Regions from separate parts of the Pseudochrobactrum albidum genome, predicted to be linked through region 2. Evidence: predicted binding sites of a transcription regulator. Region 2 holds the regulator's gene; each other region holds the start of a gene.
The links. Region 2 encodes PhoB, which activates phosphate uptake and scavenging genes when phosphate is short. Its sites were predicted from a motif close to TGTCATNNANCTGTCAT; they were not measured.

Region 1 (3,286 bases), 200 kb from region 2:
CAAGCCTGAGCAATCCGATCGTTAAGGAGCTGCGCTCTCTGGCAATCAAGAAATATCGCGATCAGCAGGGTGTGTTTCTGGCGGAAGGCCTGAAACTGGTGATTGATGCGATTGATCAGGGCTGGCACATCCGCACATTGGTCTTTTCCAAAGCCGGCAAAGGCAATCCGCTGGTGGAGAAAGTGGCCGCCCGCACCAAGGCCGGCGGCGGTCTGGTGCTGGAGGCTTCAGAAAAAGTTATTGCCGCCATTACCCGCAAGGATAATCCGCAAATGGTGGCTGCCGTCTTTGACCAGCGATTTACAACACTTGATCATCTGCAGCCGCAAAATAATGACACTTATATCGCCCTTGACCGTGTGCGTGATCCGGGCAATCTTGGCACAATTATCCGCACCGCAGATGCAGCCGGCGCAAAAGGGATTATTCTGATTGGTGATTGCACTGACCCTTATTCTTTGGAAACTGTGCGTGCCACAATGGGGTCAATTTTTGCAGTGCCGCTCTACCGCACCCGCCATGAGGAGTTTGTCCGGTGGCGCAAATCCTATAAAGCCATGCTGGTTGGCACACATTTGAAAGGCGCTGTAGATTACCGCACAATTCCTTATAACAAACAGCCGGTTATGCTATTGATGGGCAATGAACAGCAGGGGTTGCCGGATGAGCTTGCCGGAATTTGCACACATCTGGCGCGTATTCCGCAGGCAGGGCGGGCGGATTCGCTCAATCTTGCGATTGCCACCGGCATTATGCTCTATGAAATCCGCCGTGATGCCCTTGTTCTGGATAAAAGGTAAAGGCAATATCTGCACAGGAGTTTTATCCTAATGTCTCAACGTGCCGGGCTATGGTCAGCCCTGATCATTGTTTTTGCTATCGCCTCCGACCAGCTTGTCAAATTTCTGGTGGAGAGCGGTATGGACTATCAACAACAGATTGATCTTCTGCCCTTTCTGGCGCTGTTTCGCACCCATAATGAGGGTATTGCCTTCTCCATGCTGTCATGGCTGCATGATGGCGGGCTGATTGCCATGACAATCGCGGTTATTGGCTTTGTCTCCTATTTATGGTGGACAACAGCAGCAGAGCGCAACATCAGCCGTCTTGGCTTTGCCCTGATAATCGGTGGCGCTGTCGGCAATCTGATTGACCGCAGCTTGCTTGGCTATGTTGTTGATTATGTGTTATTTCATCTGCCTCACTGGTCTTTTGCGGTATTTAATTTGGCAGATGTTTACATTACCATAGGTGCCGGCCTGATCATTCTGGATGAAATTCTGCAATGGCAGCGCACCCGTCCAAAACACTGAAAATATCTTAAACCAATACGCCCGCGCATAATCTGTCTGCAGTTTTTGTCACATGGCTGACGCAGTTCGTCTGTATATGCAGCTTATAGTCGTCATGATGCTGAATGAACACACTCAAATACAGACAATACCGGCGGAGGGTGTATCTTGCCACAAACTCTTGGATTTTTTTCACAGAACGCGCATGATGCACATATGAAACAGACATCTCCAGATGCGCTTGATCTTGGCGCTATTTTATCTGATGCCGCCTTATCGCCCGATGACCGGATTCTTGGCCGCATGGGCAGCCTGATTGTGCGTATCGCCAACAATCCGCAGACCATCCGGATTGCGCAAAAATTACGTTATGACGTCTTTTATACCGAACTTGGCGCGCAAAAAGCCGAAAATGCCCAGCCTGAAGAATGGGACGCAGATCAATATGATGCTGTCTGCGACCACCTCGTGGTTTATGATACGGCAATTGCAGGCGGCGAGGCCGAGCAGCTTGTCGGCACCTACCGGTTAATGCGCAGCGATATGATCGCCGCCGGCCGCAATTTTTATTCTGCCGGTGAATATGAGATCAACAAACTCACCGCACGTAAACCGGAATTGCAGTTTCTGGAACTCGGCCGCTCCTGCGTCAAGCCGGAATACCGCTCCAAACGCACAGTGGAATTGCTGTGGCAGGGAATCTGGTCCTATTGCCGCCAGCATAAGATTGAGGTGATGTTTGGCTGCGCCTCTTTCCATGGCACAGTGCCGGAGGCTCATGCGCTGGCGCTTTCCTTTCTCCAGCATAATTGCCGGGCAGATGCGGAATGGGATGTGCGCGCACTGCAGCAACATTACCGCTCAATGGATATGGTGCCCGCAGAGGCAATCAATTCCAAAGTGGCGCTGTTTTCCATGCCGCCGCTGATTAAAGGATATTTACGCCTTGGCGCAATGATTGGTGACGGTGCAGTGGTGGATCATCAATTCGGCACAACCGATGTGCTGATCATTCTGCCGGTCAGCCGGATTTCCAGCCGCTACATCAATTATTACGGTGCAGAAGCTGACCGTTTTGTGTGATTGAACAAGCCCGCTCAAATTGAATTTCAGCGGGCTTGTTATCAGGCCTGACTCAGTTTTTTCAACTGATACAGCGCCTCCAATGCCTCACGCGGTGTCAAATCATCAGGATTGATCTCACGCATGGCGTCCAGCAAAACATTATCCTGCACCGGTTTTGCCGTTTCACGCGGCTTTGCCGCTACGGCAAAAAGCGGCAAATCATCAATTATCTTCTCCGCCTTACCGGAGGTTTCCCCCTCTTCAAGGCGATGCAGCACATCGCGCGCCCGCTCCACCACTGCATCAGGCAAGCCTGCCAGACGCGCCACCTGCACGCCATAGGAGCGGTCAGCGGCGCCTTTGGCCACCTCATGCAGAAAGACCACATCGCCCTCCCATTCCTTTACCCGCATGGTGACATTTGCAAGCCGCCCCAATTTTTCCGACAGGGCTGTCATTTCATGAAAATGGGTGGCAAACAGCGCGCGGCAACGGTTTTGCTCATGCAGATATTCCACACTTGCCCAGGCAATTGACAAGCCGTCAAAAGTTGCGGTACCGCGGCCGATCTCATCCAGAATAACCAGAGAACGCTCACCGGCAAGATTAAGGATAGCGGCGGTTTCCACCATCTCCACCATGAATGTGGAGCGACCGCGCGCCAGATCATCTGATGCGCCAACACGGCTGAACAGCCGGTCAACAATGCCAATATGGGCAGATGTGGCCGGCACATAGGACCCCATCTGCGCGAGGATCGCAATCAATGCATTTTGGCGCAGAAAAGTAGATTTACCGCCCATATTAGGCCCGGTCAAAAGCCATATCGCGCCAAATTTCTGGGTGCCTTGCGGTGACAAATCACAACCATTGGCAACAAAGGGATTGGCGGCCTGTTTTTTAAGCGCCTGCTCAACCACCGGATGGCG
Region 2 (3,286 bases):
CCGAAATCGATCTATGAAAATGTTGCCTACGGCCCGCGTATTCACGGCCTTGCCCGCAGCCGCGCTGATCTGGATGCGATTGTTGAGAAAAGCCTGCGTGGTGCAAGCCTTTGGGAAGAGGTGAAGGATCGCCTCAATGATGCCGGTACCGGCCTGTCCGGAGGGCAGCAGCAACGCCTTTGTATTGCCCGCGCCATTGCGGTGAGCCCCGAAGTTATCCTGATGGATGAGCCATGTTCAGCACTTGATCCGATTGCAACGGCCAAGGTGGAGGAGCTTATTGATGAATTGCGCCGCGATTATACAATTGTCATCGTCACGCATTCCATGCAGCAGGCTGCACGTATTTCCCAGACAACGGCAATGTTCCATTTAGGAAATTTGGTTGAGGTGGGAGATACGGATATGATGTTCACTGCACCAAAAGAAAAACGCACTCAGGATTATATCACCGGCCGTTTCGGCTAAATCTGTCTGAAAAGGTTTTGAACTGTCAGGTCAGTTTTATGAAGGATAAGGAAATCTCCATGCCGTCACAGCATACGGTTACATCCTATGATGAAGAGCTGAAATTTCTTGCGCGCAAGATTGCCGAAATGGGTGGCCATGCAGAGCGTATGGTTGAGCAGTCTATTAAGGCGATTGTAACGGCTGATAATGCATTGGCACAACGCGTAATTTCTGAGGATCTTATCCTCGATGCCGGTGAGCGTGAGATTGGCGAAAAGGCGATTATGATTATTGCCAAACGTCAGCCTATGGCAGTTGATCTGCGTGAAATTATTGGCGCTATCCGTATTTCCGCCGATTTGGAGCGCGTGGGCGATATGGGTAAAAATATTGCCAAACGCGTGGTGGCTGTTTCTGAAACCCGCCAGTCGGTTAAGCTCTATCGTGGCCTGGAAACGCTGGCCGAGCTTGCCCGCACCCAGCTTAAGGATGTGCTGGATGCCTATGCAACGCGCTCGGTTAACCAGATTAATATTGTACGCGACCGGGATGATGAGATTGATGCGATGTATACATCGCTGTTCCGCGAGCTTCTGACCTATATGATGGAAGATCCGCGTAATATTACAGCCTGTACCCATCTTTTGTTCTGCGCCAAGAATATTGAGCGCATTGGCGACCACGCCACCAATATTGCCGAGACGGTTTATTATATTGTTACCGGCAATCAAATGCCGCCGGATCGTCCCAAGGATGATCTGAGCCATGATGTTGTGCTGGATGATCTGCATAAAAACTAGGCCATTCTGCCTGAATGGCCCGTAAGCGGCGCTTTTAAGCGTTGCAAATGAGAACAGGTTAAGTCCTGCCTTCCGGATGATCCGGAGGGCAAATGCCCCCTTATGTCTAGATGAATAATGGATAAGCAATGTCACATACGCCAAGAATAGCGGTTGTTGAAGACGAAGAAGCCATCAGCGAATTGCTGCGCTATAATCTTGAGGCCGAGGGCTATCAGGTTGATACAATCCTGCGCGGTGATGAGGCTGAAATCCATTTGCGTGAAAATGTACCGGATCTTCTGGTGCTGGATTGGATGCTCCCCGGTGTTTCAGGCATAGAGCTGTGCCGCCGTTTGCGCCAGCGGGCAGAAACCGAAAGACTGCCGATTATTATGCTGACAGCCCGCGGTGAAGAATCCGAGCGTGTGCGCGGCCTTGCTGTTGGCGCTGATGATTATGTGGTCAAACCGTTTTCCACGCCCGAGCTTTTGGCGCGTATCAAGGCAATGTTGCGCCGTGCAAATCCAAGTGTTTTGTCTCATGTTCTAAAAGTCGGCGAGATTGTGCTTGATCGTCAGCAACACCGTGTTTATCGCAAGGAGCGTGAAATCAAGCTTGGGCCTACAGAATTTCGCTTGCTGGAATATTTCATGATGGCGCCCGGGCGCGTGTTCTCGCGCACCCAATTGCTGGACGGGATCTGGGGGCGCGATATTTATGTTGATGACCGCACGGTGGATGTGCATATCGGCCGTCTGCGCAAGGCCATTAATACAGGGCGTGAGGCCGATCCGATTCGCACCGTGCGTGGTGCGGGCTATGCTTTTGGCTGATTTTTGCCGGATTGATGGAATTGTAAAATTGCAAAAATAACCGGTGCGGATCTTTCGTGCCGGTTTTTTTGATTCCCGTTACCTGCATAGTGGCAAATCGTTAAGCCGCATCTTCACTGATAATCACTGAAATACATTATTTTATGACACCCTGTTATAAAATATGAGGGCGGGCGGGCAGCGCGGATTTTATTGCATGCGGTGGTGATTTTTTCGTATTTTTCATGAAATATGGCACGATCGCACCGCAAATGCAGCAGGTTGATGTCAGCTTCAAGGATTGATCTTCCTGATATTTTTTGCGGTCAGATATGGGCTGCTCCATTTTGTGACATTTTAAAATTAAGTATTAACAAGCTGTTAACTATTGGGGCGCATTTTGGAGATATAAATTTTAACCGATCCCGTTAAAGCTTTCAGGTGCAAAAAAAACGGCTATTTGCCTTCATTTGGCCTAAATATGCAGTGAGCTTTATGCAGCTTTTATTAAAACCTGATTGTCGTGAATATGTCTGAATATTGCAGGCGTTCCGCTTGGGTGAGTCATTGTTGATAAGGATGAACCGTTGAAACGCTCTTATCTAGCGAAAACACTGTTTATCGGTGCGCTGGTTGCCACGCCTTTTATTCTCGCGGGCTGCACCACAACATCGACAGGTTCCAAACCGGATAAAAACGCAAGCGCGGCCACAGAATCAGGCGTAACAATCCGTAACGGTAAGAAAACCTATACCTATACTGCCAAAGATCGGGAATGCCTTGAGCGTGCAATGTTTTTTGAATCTGCCCGCTCCAGCCGCGATGGCCTTGTTGCCGTGGGCACTGTGGTGATGAACCGGCTGATCTCTGAAAAATATCCCGATACAATTTGCGGCGTAGTCGGGCAGAAAAATCAGTTTGCACCCGGTGTTATGACCCGTGCGATGAATTCAAAAGCCTTGCCGGATGTGCGGGAAGCAGCAGATGCCGTGTTGAAGGGGGAGCGGCATCCGAAGTTGAAAAATGCCATGTTTTTCCATACGGCCGGTTTGAAATTCCCATATAAAAATATGCATTATGTGTTGGTTGCCGGCGGTAATTCTTTTTATGAAAAGCGCCGCAGAGACGGTACGCTTGAATCACCGCTGCCGGATACACCTTATAATCTTGCCGCTGCCTATGAGCCGAAGAACCAGTCCATGCCGGAAAGCATATATGATGTCACAACCGGTAAAGGAGATC
Region 3 (3,286 bases), on a different contig from region 2:
GCTCACATTGATTGTGATGCCTTCTATGCCTCCATTGAAAAGCGGGACAATCCGCAATTGCGTGACAAGCCGGTTATTGTGGGTGGCGGCAAGCGCGGTGTTGTTTCTACCTGTTGTTATATTGCCCGTATTTACGGCGTGCGCTCTGCCATGCCTGCCTTCAAGGCAATTGAGCTGTGCCCGCAAGCTGTTTTTATCAAGCCGGATATGGAAAAATACCGCATTGTCGGGCAGCAGATTCGCAAGATGATGGGCGATCTCACACCTTTGGTTGAGCCGCTTTCCATTGATGAGGCTTTTCTTGATCTGCGTGGCACGGCGCGTCTGCATGGCGCCCCTCCTGCCCTTGTGCTGGCAGATTTTGCCCGCCGCGTGGAGCAAGAGATTGGCATTACTGTTTCTGTCGGCCTGTCTTATTGCAAATTTCTTGCAAAGCTTGCATCCGACATGGAAAAGCCGCGCGGATTTTCAGTGATTGGTGAAAGAGAAGCGGTGAGCTTTCTTGAAGATAAGCCGGTTGCCATGATCTGGGGCGTGGGTAAGGCGCTGAATGCCCGCCTCAATGCCGATGGCCTGCACACAATAGGCCAGTTACAAAAAATGGAAGAAGCCGCGCTGATGAAGGCCTATGGCGTTATGGGGCAGCGCCTGTTCCGGCTGGCGCGCGGGCAGGATACGCGCACAGTGCAGCCGGAAAGCGAGATGAAGAGCATCTCCAATGAAACCACATTTGATATTGATATTGCCAAAGCAGAAGAACTGGTGCCCGTCTTGCGTGCCTTATCAGAAAAAGTGGCAGCGCGGCTTAAACAACGCGGCATAGCCGGCCACACTGTGGTGCTCAAGCTCAAGACCCATGATTTTCAAAGCCGTACGCGCAATCATCGCCTTGGTGATCCGACACAGCTTGCTGATCGGATTTTTCGCACCGGATTATATATGCTGCAAAAAGAAATAAACGGCACCAAATACCGGCTGCTTGGCATTGGCGTGAGCGATCTGACCGATGCGGTAAAAGCCGACCCGCCTGATCTGGTGGATGAACTGGCCGCAAAACGTGCCGCGGCTGAAAATGCCATGGATAAGCTGCGCTCAAAATTCGGCTCCGGAACTGTTGAAACCGGCTATACATTCGGCAAGGGCAACCTCGCCCGCCCGCAGACACCATCAGATAAATAATTGTTTTTACTTTTACAGCGTCAGACAGAAATAAGTTTACTGTCATCATTTATTCATAAAATCGACATTCCGATGTAACAGACAAAGGTGAAACCTCGCTCAGATTTCACGCATTATCTGGGGATATTTATGACGCGTCGTCTTTTGAGCAAACCGCTGCAACGCTCACTCATCACGGCTTTTGCTTCTGTGCTGGCCTGTTCGGCTGCAATTTCAGCCTCTGCTGAACCGGTTTACAACCGGATTGCCAGCTTTGCTGTCAGCAAAAACCTGCCTGAGGGCGCTGATGCCTTGTCGGAAACCTCTTCTGAAATCATTACCGTTTCTGAAGATGGCAATATGCTGATTTATTCCGACAGCCCTTTTGGCGGCCTTGGCTTTGTGGATATTACCAATCCATCCGCCCCGCAGGCCGGCGGTTATCTCAAAGTTGAAGGCGAACCGACATCCGTTGCCGTTGCCGGCAAATATGTGCTGGCCGGCGTCAACACATCAGAAAGCTATACCAAGCCTTCAGGCCGTCTTGATGTGGTTGATATTGCCGCGCGCAAGGTTGAAATGAGCTGTGATCTTGGTGGCCAGCCGGATTCTGTTGCTGTTTCACCGGATAAGAAATTTCTCGCTATAGCCATTGAAAATGAACGCGATGAAGAGCTCAATGATGGCGAACTGCCGCAAATGCCAGCCGGAAATCTGGTTATTCTTGATTTGAAAGACGGTAAACCGGATTGCAAAACCATGAAAGTGGTTGATGTGACCGGCCTTGCGGAAATTGCTCCTGAAGATCCGGAACCGGAATTTGTAAGCATTAACAGTAAGAATGAAATTGCCCTTACCTTGCAGGAAAATAACCATATTGTCATTGTTGATGCGGCAAGCGGCAAGATCAGCGGGCATTTTTCTGCCGGTACGGTTGATCTCGACAAGATTGACACTAAAAAAGACGGCAGGATCAGCTTTGACGGTGCCATGAAAAATGTTGCGCGTGAGCCTGATACGATTAAATGGATTGGCGATGATCGCCTGCTCACCGCCAATGAGGGCGACTATAAAGGCGGCTCACGTGGTTTCAGCATTTTCGACAAAACCGGCAGGGTTCTTTATGAATCCGGCAATAGTCTGGAATATAAAATTGCAGCCCACGGCCATTATCCTGAAAAACGTAACAAAAAGGGCGTAGAGCTGGAAGGCGCGGAAACAGCGCGTTTTGGGCAAACAGATTATTTGTTCATTGCCAGTGAGCGCGGCTCAATGGTCGGCGTTTATAAAGATACCGGCAAGGAGCCGGAATTTGTGCAATTGCTGCCATCGGGCATTGCGCCTGAAGGTGTCTTGGCTATCCCGTCCCGCAATTTGCTGATCACTGCCAATGAAAAAGATTTTGGCAAGGAAGGTGGCGCACGCTCCCATGTGATGATTTATGAATTGCAGGATAAGCCGGCCGCCTATCCGCAACTGGTTTCAGCCATGAATGAAGATGGCACGCCAATCGGCTGGGGCGCATTATCCGGCCTTGTGGCTGATGATAATAAAGACGACATTTTTTATGCGGTGTCGGACTCATTCTATTATGCAGCGCCAACCATTTACACAATTGATGCTTCGCAAAAACCGGCAAAAATCACCTCTGCCTTATTGGTAAAGCGCGGTGCGGATGCAGCCCAAAAACTTGATCTGGAAGGGATTGCCACCGATGGCAAAGGCGGTTTCTGGCTGGCCAATGAGGGCAACCAGAAAAAACTGGTGCCGCATGCCATTCTCCATGTGAATGAAAAAGGCGAGATCAAGAAAGAAATCGCCCTGCCGGAAGAGCTGCTTAAAGGCCAGATCCGTTTCGGAGCTGAAGGCATTACCCGCACCGGTGAAGGGGATGATGAGGCGCTGTGGATTGCCATGCAGCGTGAATGGGCAGATGATGAAAAGGGGCAGGTTAAACTGCTGCACTACAATATTAAAAATGATGAATGGACTGCCATTGCCTATCCGCTTGATAAAGCAGAAAAAGGCTGGGTCGGCCTTTCAGAGATTACCGCCCATAATGGCGCGCTTTATATTATCGAGCGTGATAATCAGATTGGCGAAAATGCTGCGATCAAGCGCCTTTATA

Region 1: olsB (l-ornithine N(alpha)-acyltransferase) is a predicted target of PhoB. The motif match lies at 1,360-1,376, and genes of this name have one in related genera.
Region 3: ACSTTO_RS06520 (esterase-like activity of phytase family protein) is a predicted target of PhoB. The motif match lies at 1,220-1,236, and genes of this name have one in related genera.

The regions. Positions count from the first base shown of each region.
Region 1 covers NZ_JBPVTR010000023.1:377,363-380,648, reverse strand. Annotated here, with positions in the region: gene ACSTTO_RS10770 (TrmH family RNA methyltransferase) at 1-800, shown strand, start outside; gene lspA (signal peptidase II) at 831-1,313, shown strand; gene olsB (l-ornithine N(alpha)-acyltransferase) at 1,509-2,375, shown strand; gene mutS (DNA mismatch repair protein MutS) at 2,417-3,286, opposite strand, start outside.
Region 2 covers NZ_JBPVTR010000023.1:177,679-180,964, forward strand. Annotated here, with positions in the region: gene pstB (phosphate ABC transporter ATP-binding protein PstB) at 1-468, shown strand, start outside; gene phoU (phosphate signaling complex protein PhoU) at 528-1,250, shown strand; gene phoB (phosphate regulon transcriptional regulator PhoB) at 1,379-2,065, shown strand; gene ACSTTO_RS09940 (cell wall hydrolase) at 2,632-3,286, shown strand, end outside.
Region 3 covers NZ_JBPVTR010000021.1:156,072-159,357, forward strand. Annotated here, with positions in the region: gene ACSTTO_RS06515 (DNA polymerase IV) at 1-1,179, shown strand, start outside; gene ACSTTO_RS06520 (esterase-like activity of phytase family protein) at 1,309-3,286, shown strand, end outside.